4 regions of the Gordonia sp. WA4-43 genome follow, and region 3 is predicted to be linked to each of the others. Evidence: predicted binding sites of a transcription regulator. Region 3 holds the regulator's gene; each other region holds the start of a gene.
What was found. The regulator LexA, encoded in region 3, represses DNA repair genes until DNA is damaged. The targets are predictions, from matches to a motif close to CGAACANNTGTTCG.
Positions count from the first base shown of each region.

Region 1: a site for LexA is predicted at 2,762-2,775, ahead of LEL84_RS20300 (HNH endonuclease signature motif containing protein). Genes of this name have one in related genera too.
Region 2: a site for LexA is predicted at 1,384-1,397, ahead of LEL84_RS05855 (SAV_6107 family HEPN domain-containing protein). Genes of this name have one in related genera too.
Region 4: a site for LexA is predicted at 2,297-2,310, ahead of LEL84_RS15935 (HNH endonuclease signature motif containing protein). Genes of this name have one in related genera too.

Region 1 covers NZ_CP084736.1:4,483,790-4,487,664, forward strand. Annotated here, with positions in the region: gene rplK (50S ribosomal protein L11) at 1-239, shown strand, start outside; gene rplA (50S ribosomal protein L1) at 322-1,038, shown strand; gene LEL84_RS20300 (HNH endonuclease signature motif containing protein) at 1,109-2,737, opposite strand; gene LEL84_RS20305 (ABC transporter substrate-binding protein) at 2,943-3,875, opposite strand, start outside.
Region 2 covers NZ_CP084736.1:1,310,653-1,314,527, forward strand. Annotated here, with positions in the region: gene LEL84_RS05850 (DUF3040 domain-containing protein) at 234-635, opposite strand; gene LEL84_RS05855 (SAV_6107 family HEPN domain-containing protein) at 802-1,275, opposite strand; gene LEL84_RS05860 (GNAT family N-acetyltransferase) at 1,641-2,315, shown strand; gene LEL84_RS05865 (phytoene desaturase family protein) at 2,318-3,875, shown strand, end outside.
Region 3 covers NZ_CP084736.1:311,379-315,253, reverse strand. Annotated here, with positions in the region: gene hrpA (ATP-dependent RNA helicase HrpA) at 1-293, shown strand, start outside; gene nrdR (transcriptional regulator NrdR) at 267-767, opposite strand; gene LEL84_RS01465 (LysM peptidoglycan-binding domain-containing protein) at 867-1,406, opposite strand; gene lexA (transcriptional repressor LexA) at 1,632-2,336, shown strand; gene LEL84_RS01455 (phosphoenolpyruvate--protein phosphotransferase) at 2,314-3,875, opposite strand, start outside.
Region 4 covers NZ_CP084736.1:3,582,010-3,585,884, forward strand. Annotated here, with positions in the region: gene LEL84_RS15930 (arabinosyltransferase domain-containing protein) at 1-1,931, opposite strand, end outside; gene LEL84_RS15935 (HNH endonuclease signature motif containing protein) at 2,341-3,875, shown strand, end outside.

The DNA.
Region 1 (3,875 bases), 1.3 Mb from region 3:
ATCGCTCCTTCGACTTCAAGTTGAAGACCCCGCCGGCTGCGAAGCTCCTGCTGAAGGCCGCCGGCCTGCAGAAGGGCTCCGGCGAGCCCCACACCAACAAGGTCGGCAAGGTGAGCATGGACCAGGTCCGTGAGATCGCCAAGACCAAGGCCGAAGACCTGAACGCCAATGACATCGACCAGGCCGCGAAGATCATCGCCGGTACTGCTCGGTCCATGGGCATCACCGTCGAAGGCTGACAGACCTCATCATCACCGTGGGAGGGCCGGCTCGGCCCGCACCACACACCCCGCCGACTGACGGCGGAGAAGGAACAGAGCAATGAGCAAGAAGAGCAAGGCCTACGCGGCCGCGGCCGAGAAGGTCGACAAGACCAAGCTGTACAGCCCGCTGGAGGCTGTGGAGCTGGCCAAGGACACGTCGTCGAAGAACACCGACGCGACCGTCGAGGTCGCGATCCGGCTGGGCGTCGACCCCCGTAAGGCAGACCAGATGGTTCGAGGCACCGTCAATCTGCCGCACGGCACCGGTAAGACTGCCCGCGTGATCGTGTTCGCCGCCGGCGACAAGGCCGCCGAGGCCACCGCCGCCGGTGCCGACGAGGTCGGCGCCGAGGATCTGATCGAGCGCATCCAGGGCGGTTGGCTGGACTTCGACGCCGCGATCGCCACCCCGGATCAGATGGCCAAGGTCGGCCGTATCGCGCGTGTCCTCGGACCCCGCGGCCTGATGCCGAACCCGAAGACGGGCACCGTGACCACCGACGTCACCAAGGCCGTCAACGACATCAAGGGCGGCAAGATCAACTTCCGCGTCGACAAGGCTGCGAACCTGCACTTCGTCATCGGCAAGGCCTCGTTCGACCCGGCCAAGCTGGCCGAGAACTACGGCGCTGCCTACGACGAGATCATGCGCGCCAAGCCGTCGGCCGCCAAGGGCCGCTACATCAAGAAGGTCACCGTCTCCACGACGACGGGCCCGGGCATCCCGGTCGACCCGGCGGTCACCCGCAACTTCGCGGAGGCACCGCAGGCCTGATCTGATCAGGCGCACTGACACCCACGAGGGGCCCGGCATTCCGATGCCGGGCCCCTCGTGTCGTGTGCAATCACGCGTGGTCAGCGAGTATGCGTGCGAGTGCTGCTTCGACCGGGGTCAGCGGTGGGGTGGTGAGGTGCTCCGGCGGTGTTCGCGGATGGACGAGTTCGCGGTAGGCGAGTTCGAGGCGCCGGCCGCGGTCGCCGTAGCCGACGGCGTCGGGGCGCGACTGGTCGCCGGACCTGGTGGCAGGTCCGTGGATCTCGTTGCGCACGGTGTTCAGGTGTTGTGCGAACCGCCGGGGTATGTCGGGTCGGCGGTTGATGTGTTCGGGGTTGGGCGGTGCGCCGGGTTCGGCGTTCAATCGCCAGAGGCAGCGGCCTTCGTCGGGGCCGGATCGGGCGATGCGGGTGGTGTATTGGCCGGGTTGGTCGCCGACCATGCGGTTGTGACGGGGACAGGCCGGGGCGAGGTCGTCGATGTCGGTGAGACCGCCCTTGGCCCAGTCTCGTTCGGCGTGATGAAGCTCGACGTGGGTGGCGGGTTGATCGCACCCGGGTGCCGAACACACTTCCCCGTCGGGGCGGGCGAAGGAGACGAGGCGTTGTTCGCGGGTGGCCAGGCGTTTGCCCCGTCCGAAGTGCAGGGGGACGGTGGTGGCGTCTTTGAAGATCGCGAGCCAGGGTTGCATGTCGGCGGCCATCGTGATCAGGTCCCGGATGGGCAGCAGGGTGCCGGTGGCGGTGGTGGCGAGTCCGGCTTCGCGGATGAGGTCGTTGAGGTCGGCTTTGATGATCAGTTGCACGGGTAGCCCTCGGTGCGAGGTGCCGAGTGTTCCGTCGGCGAAGCCTGCGGCGAGTGCGGCGTCGAGTGCGTCGTGATTGGTCTGGGCGAGAGTGCGACCGTCGCGGTCGGCTGCGGCGGTGAGGGCTTCGGGGTCGGCGGTGCCGGCCGGTCCGCTGGGTGAGGCGGGGTCGTCGGGGTTGTTGAGTCCGGGTTTGCCCCAGACGGCGAACATCATGGTGAGTCGGGCGGCGAGTGCGGGGGTCAGGGTGCCGGAGATTTTGGCGGTGCCGTCGGCGCGTTGCCGTCCTATCCACAGGCCGCGGCGTCGTTTCTGGTCGGTGTCGTCGGACAGGGTGCCGTCGGGGTCGAGGTGGGCAAGCAGCCGCGAGCCGAGTTGGGTGATGTCGGCGGGCGTGTGGGCTTCGGCGATCTCGGCCATCTGTCGTTCAGCGGCGACCTGTACATCGTGGTCGATGGTGCCGGGGATGCGGTCGAGGACGTCGAGGGTGGCTTGTACGTGGGCGGTGCCGACTGTGCCTTGTGCGAAAGCTTCGGCGAGGCAGGGGTATTCGGGTGGGAGGAGTTCGCCGCCGAGGCTGGTGCGGTGGGCGGTGGCGTCCATCTGCTTACGGCGGCGCATCGGGTTCGAGACTCGTAGCCGGTGTGTCATGTACTGCATGAGGGTGCGGCAGCCGGCCTTGCGGGGTAGGTCGCGGGCCTCGACCTGATCGATCTGCCGGTCTCCGGCGACGGTCAGACGCGCGATGGCGCGTTCGGTCTCCGCGGCCACGTCGGCGAGTTCGGCATCGGTACACGGCGACAGGTCCACGGTCTGCAACTCACCGAGGATGCGGTGCAGGTCGGCCACCAACTCGAGGGCGCGCGGTCGCCGCGCCGCTTGTTCGTCAGACATGGTCACCCCCGAGAACCGTTGCCGCGAATGTACGTTCGAGTGTACACCGTTGCGAGCGCGTTGCAAGCCAAAACTGATGTTGTGCAACGCTATTCGGAGCCGGTAACTTGTCGGTGCCTCGTGGTAGGGGGTCCACCGACTACTCCGTGGGGCGGCGGCATGACGATCGCCGCGGCCCCACGTGTTCAACGGGGCGTCCCGCGACTCACTCCAGCCAGTTGTTGCCCCCGAGGTCCAATTGCGCGACATCCAGGGACGGGGTGATACCGGATTCCGGTGCGAGGCCGTGGTTCTCGAGAACGCCGCGCATGATCTCGGCGGCGTCGATGTTGAGTGGGCTCGACACCCACATCGCGTACGGCAGGTTCACGAAGCGGTTCTCGCGCACCGCCTTCAGGTTCCGGCTCGCCGGATTCGAGCGCAAGGCGGCGATCTTCTCCTCGACCGACTGGCCGGGATAGTCGACGAACACGATGACGTCGGGGTCCGCGGTGGTGAGGCGTTCCCAGCTCACGGCGGTCCAGGTGTCCTCGATGTCCTCGGTCGCGTTGCGCGCGCCCGCGGCGTCGATGATGCCCTGCGGGCCGCCGAAGGATCCGGAGGAGAAGATGGTGTCCGAGACGCTGTCGAAGACGAAGACCGTCGGTTTCGCGGCGGGTTGTGGTGCGGCGCGCAGCTTCTCGAGGCGGTCGGCCACCTCGTCGGCCGCGGCGGCGCCCTGCTCGGGATTGCCGGTGAGGGTGCCGATGTTGCGCAGATCGGTGTCGAGCGCGACCCACGGGTCCATGGTGCCGCGCTGCGCCTCGCCCTCGGTCTGCCGGCACGCCTCGGACAACTGGTACACGTCGATGCCGTGTCCGGCGAGGATCTCGGGTGTGATCCCGCGCGATTCGCTCATGCCGTAGTTGTATCCGGCATACAGCACTTGGGGTTTCGCCGCGACGATGTTCTCGAGGGTGGGACGTTCGGTCGCGACCTCGTTCAGGGTGTCGACCTGGGGTCCGTACTCCAGCCGCAGGACGTCTTTGTCCCGGGCGAGCGCGCTGACCGCCACCATGTTGTCACGGGCACCGGCGGCGAGTGCGATCGCGATCATGCCGCCGTCGTTGACGAACAACCGGCCGAGGGGTTGCGGGTA
Region 2 (3,875 bases), 1.0 Mb from region 3:
GAGAAGTGGGGATCGCCGGTGGGGAGAAGTGGGGATCGCCAGCATGGAAGCGCGAGGACCGTTGACCGGGCGTTCGCTCCCGTCGACCGTGCGCCCGGATCCGTTCAGCGTGCTCTGGAGAGCAATCGAGGACATGAAAGAGCCGCGTGCCCGAAGGCACGCGGCTCAGTCGAATATGCGAAGTTGCGGGAGTCGGTCAGCCGATCGACGAACGCGGAGTCGGGATCAGCGGATCACTCCTGCTCGAACCGGCGATTGAATCGCTCCTCCATGCGTTCCGACAGCTTGCGCTTGGCGCCGGACGACCCCGATTGCTTCTTGCCGGACCTGGTCGACGACGAGCCCGCCTCGGCGGTGTTGTTGTCTCCCCAGAGAGCGAAGAGGCCGGCCCCGAACATCACCAGGAAGCCCAGGAGGCTCACGATCGGGAATCCGCCGATGTTGATGTTGACGATGAGTCCGCCGACCAGCATCACCAGGCCGACGACGAAGACCGCTGCCGCCTGCAGGCGGCGACGACCGCTCGACTTCCCAAGGCGCCGACGCTTGACACTGGACGCAAACTTGGGGTCTTCCGCGTACAGCGCGCTCTCGATCTGTTCGAGCATGCGTTGCTCGTGCTCCGAAAGTGGCACCGACCCTCCTTCTCACTGATCCGTGACGCCGACGAAGGTCACCCGCGACCGGAAAGGCGTCTGCGCCTATATCGTCCCATGATACGAGGTGAAATCGACCGCGACCACCATTACTCGCTGTTGCCGACGACCGGGCGGTGCCAGAAACCGCAAAGTGTGGCCGGATTCACGCCGTCGCGCCGATCTGCGGCGCTTCGGCACCGAGTTTTCCTTGCTCGTAGGCGATGACCATCGTCTCGACCCGACGCAGGAAGTCGAGGACGAGCAGCCGCATGCCGGCGACGCTGTCGGGGTCGATCGTGCGGATGATCCCGGACTCGATCTTCATCCGAACCGGCGACAGTGCGGCGAACCGGGCGGCGATCGGCGCCAGCTCGGGGGCGACCACACCGATGCGGGTCCAGGCGTTCGACGTCCTGCGCCGCACGGTCCCGACCGGTTCGTGCACGGCGAGGGCCGCGCCCGAGGCGCGGAGGGCAACGAGGTACAGCTGGCGGAACCGCTCGACGTCGTCGTCGACGCCGTCGGCATTGTCGAAGAGCACGTGCGCACGTTCGAGGAGATCGCGCGCTCGACCGACCATCACCGGGTCGACGGGCGCCGCGTGGGTGAGAGCCGTGGCGCTGCGGTGTCTGGCCATGTCGTCCTCCTCGTGCGTATGGGCTGTGTCCGGCGGCAGACGCTTCCCTCGTCCGCCGCCGGACCGTGTCGTCGGATGAACGCGAACAGCTTGCGGAGGCACATTCATCGAACATCCGTTCGACACGTTCAATATAGCTATCCCGGCGTCGGCGTTCAAGACATCTGTGACCCGAAACCCCCGCCGGGGAGTACAACGCCACCACCTGCGGGCCGATTCCTGCCGAGTGTGCATCATCGATAGGACAATTCCCGGAGGTGGCCTGCGACGCGATGCCCCCGGCAGAGGGCGGCCCGCCCCAGCGGCAGCCGACCTCGTCTGCAGGTCGACGACGCAGGACGAACGATGCAGAGAACGGAAATCCGTTGACCATCCGCCTGGTGAGCCTGAGTGGCCAGGACGCCCGGGCCTGGCTCGAGCCGGCCCTGGAGATCTACGTGACCGCGATGAATTATCCGCGCGGTACGGAGATCCATCGGGCCGGGCTCTGGCGCGAACACATCGCGCGGCCCGGATGGCGTGCGGTGGGCGCAGTCGAGACGGTGACCCCATACGAGGCGCGGACCATGCCAGCCGCGCGGCGCCGGGTCGGTCCACCGGTCGGCTTCGGACCCGACGACCTGCTCGTCGGCATCGCCTACGGCTACACCGGCGCGACCGGTCAATGGTGGAACCAGCAGCTGCGGCTCGGACTCCGCCAGACGGGCCGACCGCCCGAGACGGTCGAGGCGATCGCGCGCGATTACTTCGAGCTCACCGAGCTGCACGTCCACCCGACCGCTCAGGGCCGTGGGATCGGACAGGCGCTCCTCGCCCGGCTGCTGGCCGATCGGCCCGAACGCCATGTACTGCTGTCGACCCCGGAGATCCCCGCCGAGGACAACCGCGCGTGGTCGTTGTACCGGCGGATGGGTTTCACCGACGTCCTGCGCCACTTCACCTTCACCGGCGATCCGCGTCCGTTCGCGTTCCTCGGCCGTCCGCTCCCCCTGGAACTGCAACCCCCGGCCGCCGCCCGCCGCGCCGGTACCGGGAGCTGATGATGCACGGCACCCGGCGTGACGCCGTCGTCATCGGCGCGGGCCACAACGGCCTGATCGCCGCGGCCTACCTGGCACAGGCCGGACGGGATGTGGAAGTACTCGAGCGGGACGACATCCCCGGCGGCGCGGTCTCCACCGTCGAACGGTTCCCCGGCCATCGGGTCGACCGGGGGTCGTCGTCGCATCTGATGATCCGTCACTCCCCCGTCCTCGACGACCTCGACCTCGCCGCGCACGGCCTGCGCTACGTCGACTGCGATCCGTGGGCGTTCGTCCCGGCCACCGCGACCGCCCCGCCGATCGTCTTCCGCACCGACCTCGACGCGACGTGCGCTTCCATCGAGAACGCCTGCGGTGCAGCCGATGCCGCCGCATATCGACGGTTCGTGGAGACGTGGACGCCGCGGGCGCGGGCGGTCATGGATGCGTTCTACCAACCCGCGACGATGGGGAAGTTCGGCCGGGCCTTCGGCGGGCTCGGCGGCACCGCCACCACGGCACGCACGGGGTTGTTCGGCCGGCGCGGCGGCCGGGTGCTGAACCTGACCGCCGAATTGATGGCCTCCGGCGATTCCCTCCTCGACGAGTATTTCGAGTCCGAACAGCTCAAGGCCGGACTCGCGTGGTTCGGCGCCCAGTCCGGACCGCCCATGAGCGCACCGGGCACGGCGCCGATGATCGGATTCGCCGCACTCATGCACCGAATCCCGCCCGGACGCGCGATCGGGGGCAGCGGCGCCCTCACCGAGGCCCTCGTGCACCGGATCCACCAGGACGGCGGCCGTGTCTCCTGCGGCGACCCCGCGGTCTCCGTCGCCCGCTGCGGCGACCACTGGCGGGTGCTCACCGGCACGGGTCAATCCCGTTGTGCCGCAACAGTCATCCACGCCTGCCACGTGCTCACCACGCTCGACCTCCTCGCCGCCGGCGGTTTCGACGCGGGCGTCATCGACCGCTGGCGACGCGCCATCGTCGTGGGCAGCGGGATCGGGATGGCGGTTCGCCTGGGGACGACCGGCCTGCCCGACTACCAGGGGCTGCCCGGCGACCTGCCCGAGCACGGCGTCCATTCGGCTCTCGGACTGCTGGTCACCGACCGCGCCCACCTCACCCGAGCCCATGCCGCGGCGTCGGTGGGCGAGCTCCCGCCGCGCCCGGCCGTGGTCGCGATGAGCTATTCGGCGATCGATCCGACGCTCGCGCCCCCGGGCCGCTCCGTCATCAATCTCTGGGCACAGTGGCATCCGTACCGGCTGGCCGACGGCGACTGGCCGGCCGCGGCGGACCGCGCCGCGAAGGCCGTCGTCGACGAGGTGGACCGCCACGCGCCCGGTTTCGCCGAGTCGGTCGCGCATCGATACATCCAGACGCCGCGAGATCTGGCCGATGAGCTGGGCCTGATCGGCGGCAACATCATGCATGTCGAGATGTCCATCGACCAGATGTTCATGTGGCGTCCCACCCCCGACCTCGCCGGACACCGCGTCCCCGGTGCCGAGGGCCTGCTCCTCGCCGGAGCGTCGACTCACCCCGGCGGAGGTGTCACCGGCGCGAGCG
Region 3 (3,875 bases):
CGCGACGCCACCTGGAGAATCTGCCGCGCTATCTCGACGGCGCGCAAGCACGTCTGGAGGCACTACCCGCGTCCGCAGCACGCGACCAGGCCGGGGTGGCCGCCGTCGATCGCGTCGTCGAACGGTGGGCCCAGCGCCTCGAACAGGTACCCGAGCACCGGCGGGCGGTGGTCGACGACGAAGCGCAGTGGCTCGTCGAGGAGTTGCGCGTGGGGCTGTTCGCCCAGCGTCTCGGTACCGCGTTCCCGGTGTCGGAGAAACGGGTCCTACGAGCTCTGGACCGGCTCGGCTGACACGGGTTCGGCGAGCGCGCTCCCGGAACCCGATGCCGCCTTCAGGTCGTCGATCTCACGCTGGAAGTCCTCCACCGAGTCGAACGACCGGTACACCGAGGCGAAGCGCAGATACGCCACCTCGTCGAGATCGCGGAGCGGGCCCAGGATGGCGAGTCCGACCTCGTTGCTGGGGATCTCGGCCGATCCACTGGCGCGCACCGTGTCCTCGACCTGCTGGGCGAGTTGCGCGAGCGCGTCCTCGGCGACGTGGCGGCCCTGACAGGCTCGCCGCACGCCGCGCATGACCTTCTCCCGGCTGAATGGTTCGGTCACGCCGTTGCGTTTGACCACCGCGAGCACGGCGCTCTCCACGGTCGAGAACCGGCGACCGCACTCCACACAGGAGCGACGGCGGCGGATGGCCTGCCCTTCATCTGCGACACGCGAGTCGATGACCTTGGTGTCGTCGTTCTTGCAGAAGGGGCAGCGCATCGTGTCCTCACGCAGGTCGCGGGACGCTGGAACGCACCCGAAGCGTGCGCCCCGCCGCTTGTCGGCCGGCCCCTGTGACATCGAGGATACCGCCCAGCCTCAGCGGTACCGGGGGGTGAGCAGGGGCTGGCCCACCTGCAGCGCGCTCGACCCCAGATCGTTCATCGCGACGATCTCGTCGATCACGACCTCGCGCGGCATCTCGGGTGCCACCCGGCCGGCGATCGAGCTGAGCGAGTCCCCCGAGCGCACGTGGACGACCTCGGCACTCACGGCGGACGGGGTCAGCGAGTCCGAGTAGTTCTGGCCCACGACACCGAACACCCACACGACGAACGCCAGCCCGACGCCGGCGAGGAGCGCGACCGCGGTGCGGCGGCGGCGACGGAACACCGCCGCGTCGGGTCCGACCGGGCCACGCCCGCGCACCCCGACCGGAGAGCCACAGTGGGTGCCGCCGACCCGCGGGGTCACCGGCGACGCACCCCGCGGTCGGGTGCCGGCCGGCCGGTTGTCTACCGGGCGGCCGCCGTCGGACAGCGGGGCGCGCGTCCGGACCCCATCGGCGCGGTCGGTGGGGGGCCGGACAGCGTCGGGACGGTCGGTGCGGACGGGAGCGACGAGAGTGGCGGTGCGCATGGTGCCCTCCGGTGTTCGGGTGTCTGGGATCGTGCGGGGTGTGACGGTCGGTGTTCGAACATCGATCAGATGTTCGATGCACTGATGTTCGAATTTGTAGCACGACGTCCCGACAAAGTCTCGCGACACATCGAACAAATGTTTGAGGTGCCGGTCGCACTCGGCTAGGCTCGGACCCGGTGCAAGCCATCTACCAGCACGTTCCGAAGACGAGAGGAACCGAACATGAGTGACACCGGCGATAGGCGCGGCCGAGCGCGGGGCGCCGACGACGAGGCCCCGTTCGACGCCGCCGCCGCCGAGGCCTCACTCACCCCGCGACAGGCCGGGGTCCTGGAGGTGATCCGCCGCTCGGTGCGCGAGCGCGGTTATCCGCCGACCATCCGGGAGATCGGCGACGAGGTCGGCCTGGCCTCGACGTCGTCGGTGGCCCATCAGTTGCGGACGCTGGAACGCAAGGGGCTGCTCAAGCGCGACGCGAACCGTCCCCGTGCGGTCAACATCGCCCCGAGTGACACCCCGTCGCCGGACACCCCGTCGGCCGGTCAGCTGCCCGAGCCGACCTTCGTGCCGGTTCTCGGCCGAATCGCGGCCGGCGGTCCGATCCTGGCCGAGGAGGCCGTCGAGGACGTCTTCCCGCTGCCCCGTGAGCTGGTCGGCGAGGGATCTCTCTTCCTGTTGCGCGTCGTCGGCGAGTCGATGATCGACGCCGCGATCTGCGACGGCGACTGGGTCGTGGTCCGGCAGCAGAACGTCGCCGACAACGGCGACATCGTCGCGGCCATGATCGACGGCGAGGCCACCGTGAAGACCTTCAAGCGTCAGGGCCCCAACGTCTGGCTCATGCCGCACAACGAACTGTTCGATCCGATCCCGGGCAACGATGCCGTCATCCTCGGCAAGGTCGTCACCGTGATGCGGCGAGTCTGACCTCTCCACCGACCGAACCGTCGAGCACCGCCGCGGCAGCCTCGCGCGCCGCGGCGGGATCCGAGGTGGCCAGGGCAGCCTCGGCGGCGGCCCGGCAGTCCGGTGCGGACACCTCGCCGAGCCGGGCCCCCACGGCCGCGGCAGCAGCCGGCGCGCTGGACAGCGAGGTGACCCCGAGACCGACGAGCACGCAGGCGAGGTTCGGATCGGCGGCGGCCTCGCCGCACACCCCGACCGGCTTTCCCTGACGTGCACCCGCTGCCGCGACACCCGCGATGAGGCTCAACACGGCCGGTTGCCACGGGTCGGTCAGTCCGGCGAGATCGGCCGACATCCGGTCGGCCGCCATCGTGTACTGGGTCAGATCGTTGGTGCCGATGGATACGAAGTCCACCTCGGCGAGGACGGCTTCGGCCAGGATCGCCGCCGCGGGCACCTCGATCATCACCCCGGCGACCAGACCACGGCCGCGGACCTCGGCGGCGAAGGTGCGCGCCTCCGCCGGCGAGGCGATCATCGGCGCCATGACCCACGGCGCGACGGCCGACCCCGACGCGGCCTGCGCGATCGCGTCGAGCTGATGCGCGCGGATCTCGGGGTGCGCCAGCGCGATCCGATCGCCCCGCACGCCGAGCGCTGGGTTCGATTCGTCGGGATGGGTCACGAACCGGAGCGGTTTGTCGGACCCGGCGTCGAGGGTGCGGATGACCACCTTCTGCCCGTCGAACGCATCGAGCACCTCCCGGTAGATCGCGGCCTGCTCGTCCACCGACGGTTCGTCGGCACGCTCGAGGAACGCGAGTTCGGTGCGGAAGAGCCCGACGCCCTCGACGGGGTACCCGGCCGCGGCGCGTGCCGACGATCCGTCGGCGACGTTGGCGAGCACCGCCACGGCCACCCCGTCGGCGGTCTGCCCCGGACCGGTCCAGCCGGCGACGAGTGCGGCATGCCGCCGATCCTCGTCGACGCGAGCCCGGGCCGCCTCCGCATCGGGCTCCACCTCGATTCGCCCGGTGCTGCCGTCGACGAGAATGGTTGTGCCGGGCTCGATCTCGTCCAGGTCGGCCACCGCCACCACGCACGGGATCCCCAGCTGGCGCGCGATGATCGCGGTGTGGCTGGTCGGTCCGCCGAGGCGGGTGACGAGGGCGATGGTGCTCGTGGGGTCGAGGCCCGCGGTGTCGGCGGGCGCGAGGTCGTCGGCGAGCAGGACCGACGGCACCTCCGGAGTGGGCACACCAGGTTCGGGTAGGCCGAGCAGTTCGGCGAGGACCCGGTCGCGCACGTCGTTGAGATCGGTGACCCGCTCGGCCATCAGTCCGCCGAGCTTGGTGAACACCGCCGCGAACTGTTCGGTGGCCGCGACGGCAGCGGCCTCGGCGGGGGCGCCCTTGCCGATGAGCGCGGTCGCGGCACCGATCCAGCCGCGGTCCTCGGCCAGGCCCGCCGTCGCGGCGAGCACCTCGGCCGTCACCCCGGTGTTCTGCGACGCGCGCGTGCGCAGCCGCGCGGCGACGGCGCCGGCCGCGGTGGCGAAGC
Region 4 (3,875 bases), 2.2 Mb from region 3:
CACGAGTTGTATCCGGCCATCGCGGCGGCCATCGCGAACAACAGTCCGGAGACGAAGACCGTCAGGTTTCGCGCCGAACGGGCCGCCGACTGGGCCACGGCGACGGTGGCCGCCGCCGCGATCGCCGCCGCCAGCCCGGCGAGCACGCCGAACTGGATGGTCCACTTGGTCGGCGTGAACGCGAACAGGAGGAGGGTGACCCCGACGGCGCCGATGAGACGCCACACGGGTCCCGGGTCGACTCCGCGAATCCTCGTGCGCCGCAACATGACCGCGACCGTGACGAACAGGCCGGCGAGTAGCAGGAGCAGCGGTACGCGACGGGTGAGGGCGCCGTCGTCGGTCACGACCGAGATGAAGTAGTACCGCAGGAACTCCTGGTGCCAGGAGATGACCGGCCCGACCGAGTAGCGCAGCTTGATCGCTTCGAGGACGGTGGCCAGGGTCTGATCGCGGAACACCACGATCAGGACCAGCATGCCTGCGGCCGCGATCGGCGCGAGGAGGGCGAGCGTTGCCGCCCAACGGGATCCGTCCATCCGGTTCCGTCGGTCGATGAGGATGTGCAGCAGTGAGCGGGCCGCCACCAGCAGGATGGCCACGCCGACGACGCCGTGCGGGGCGAGCGCCAGGGTGAAGCCCGCGACGAGGGCGGCCAGTGCCGCGGGCAGGAGCCGCCGGGTCGCGATGGCGTATTCCGCTGCCCACCAGGTCAGCAGCGAACCGAGGACGATGATCCCCTCGCTGCGCAAGCCGCTGCAGAACGGCAACCAGAACGCGGTGAACGTCAGGGCGCCCGCCCAGATGGCCGACGAACTGCGCCGTACCGCGGGGCCGAGGCGTGGCAGCAGCACCCGGCTCAGGACGAACCACGACACGAGTCCGGCGACGAGTTGCGGGATGTGCATCCACAGCACCGACGGCGAGACCGACGACCACGCCGCAAGGAAGCTGTAGTACCAGTCGAACGGTGCTTCGGGGATGCCGTAGAAGCGGTAGTAGTTGGCGAGGTAGCCGAAACCGTCGGCGGTACGGCCCATGTTGAGGATGTAACCGTCGTCGGGCGAACCGGCCCCGAGGACGCTCCAAATCAGCAGGATCGCGGTGACGACCAGGTCGCTGGCCCGGGCTTTCAGTAAATGCCACCACGAGCGGGTGCGCGCGCCGATCCGCCGGTGGTACCCGCCGATGCGGTCGAGCAGCCCGAGCGCGACGACGGCGACGAGTACCGACAGCGTGGCGAGCACCATCACGATGATCTTGAGGATCGACGGGGACGACTCGTACCGGTTGTCGATGGCCACCTGCACGCGCAGGCCGTTACCAGCGGCGTCGCGTGCCTGTTCCGGGCTGAGGTTGCTGAAGATGCCGTCGACCTGCGGGCGGCGGTCCGGCGGCAGGGTCGTCGACTCGCCGAGCCCGACGAACTGCGCACCCGGGCCGGTGGGGGCGGAGAAGATGCGCAGTTCCGAGCATCGGCTCAGGTCGGCGCGGGAGGCGGTCGCGGCGAGACTGTTCCGGAAGGTCACGGTGATCGCGGCGTCGGTGGCGGTGACCCACAGCGACGACGACTTCGAGCGTGGTGCATTGGTCGGCATCGTGGCGAGGACCACGCCGTCCGGTGCCGACGCCAGCGTCGCGCACGGAATGCGGGCGTCGAGGGTCTGCGGGGTCTGCGCGATGAGCGGCGCCATCACCGACGACGTGTCGGCGTTCAGATCCTGCCCGGCCGGCCACTCGAAACCGGCATCGACGGCCTTGACCGGCAGCAGCGGGGTGAGGGCACACAGCACGATGCCGGCGATCCCCGCCACGATCGCGATCCACCGGGCGGTGCCCGCGGAGATCCTGGTCCCTTGCCCCGACGATGCCGGCCCCGACGAGGACGGTTCGGCGGAATCCTCAGGCGAGGTCGGGGCTGTCACAGGCACGGTGCCTCATCGTAAGCGACGTCCCCCGGGGTACCTAGGGCCCACCCCGCGGCTCTAAAGGTTGAGGTGCGTGAGCGCCGGTACCCCTGCTCCCTGATCCGAAAGAACGACACAACCATTGCGTCGAGAGCTGAGGAGCGGCCGGAGCTTGCGGAGGGCGCGGCCAACCACTGCTCCCTGAGGAGCGGCCGGAGCTTGCGGAGGGCGCGTCACGAAGGGTCCCACACCGCAAAGACCGCACAGTTCTTGCCCGCAGGCGGAGACTACCAGCAACCACCGACAATCCAAGGTGGCAACTCCGCGCAGCAAAGATTCTGTTGGACAACGTATTTCGAGCTGCCGTTTACCCTTCTTTCGTGTACAGTCGAACGTACATTCGCAGCAACGGTTCTCGGGGGAGGTGACCGTCATGTCCGACACCACACGCGTCGGTGGCGATTCGACAGCGCCGCAACCGCGTGCCGTTGAGTTGGTGGCCGATCTCCACCGCACCCTCGACAAGTTGCAGACCGTGGATCTGTCACCGTGTACCGATGCCGAACTCGCTGAAGTGGCCGCGGAGACCGAACGCGCCATCGCACGTCTGACCGTCGCCGGAGACCGGCAGATCGATCAGGCCGTCGCTCGCGACCTGCCCCGCAAGGCCGGCTGCCGGACCCTCATGCAGTACATGACACATCGGCTACGAGTCTCGAACCCGATGCGCCGCCGTAAGCAGATGGACGCCACCGCCCACCGGACCAGCCTCGGCGGCGAGGTCCTCCCACCCGAATACCCCTGCCTCGCGGAAGCTTTCGCACAAGGCGCGGTCGGCACCGCGCACGTGCAGGCCGCATTGGATGTCCTCGACCGCATCCCGGTCGCCGTCGACCACGACATCAAGGTCGCCGCTGAGCGGCAGATGGCCGAGATCGCCACCGACCACACCCCCGCTGAGATCACCCAACTCGGTGCCCGCCTGCTCGCCCACCTCGACCCCGACGGCACCCTGACCGACGACACCGACCAGAAACGACGCCGCGGCCTGTGGATCGGTCGGCAACGCGCCGATGGCACCGCCAAGATCTCCGGCACCCTGACACCCGCACTCGCCGCCCGACTCACCATGATGTTCGCCGTGTGGGGCAAACCCGGACTCAATAACCCCGACGACCCCGCCTCGCCCAGCGGGCCGGCCGGTGCCGCCGACCCCGACGCCCTGGCCACCGCAGCCGACCGCGACGGCCGCACCCTCGCCCAGTCCAATCACGACGCGCTCGACGCTGCACTCGCCGCAGGTTTCGCCGACGGCGCACTCGGCACCTCGCACCGCGGCCTGCCCGTCCAACTGATCATCAAAGCCGACCTCGGCGACCTCGTCCGCGAAGCCGGACTCGCGACCACCGCCACCGGAACCCTGCTGCCCATCCGGGACTTGATCGCGATGGCCGGTGACGTCCAGCCGTGGTTGGCGATCTTCAAAGACGCCACCACTGTGCCGCTGCACTTCGGGCGCGGCAGACGTCTGGCCACCCGCGAACAGCGCCTCGTCTCTTTCGCCCGCCCCGACGGGGAAGTGTGCTCGGCACCCGGGTGTGATCAGCCCGCCACCCAGGTCGACATGCATCACGCCCACAGGGATTGGGCCAAGGGCGGTCTCACCGACATCGACGACCTCGCCCCGGCCTGCCCGCGACATAACCGGATGGTCGGTGACCAGCCCGGGCAGTACACCACCCGCATCGCCCGGTCCGGACCCGACGAAGGCCGCTGCCTGTGGCGGTTGAACGCCGAACCCGGTGCACCGCCCAACCCCGAGCGCCTCAACCGCCGACCCGACATACCCCGGCGGTTCGCAGACCACCTGAACACCGTGCGCAACGAGATCCACGGACCTGCCACCAGGTCCGGCGATGACTCGCGCCCAACCCTTCGTGACGCGCCCTACGCAAGCTCCGGGCGCTC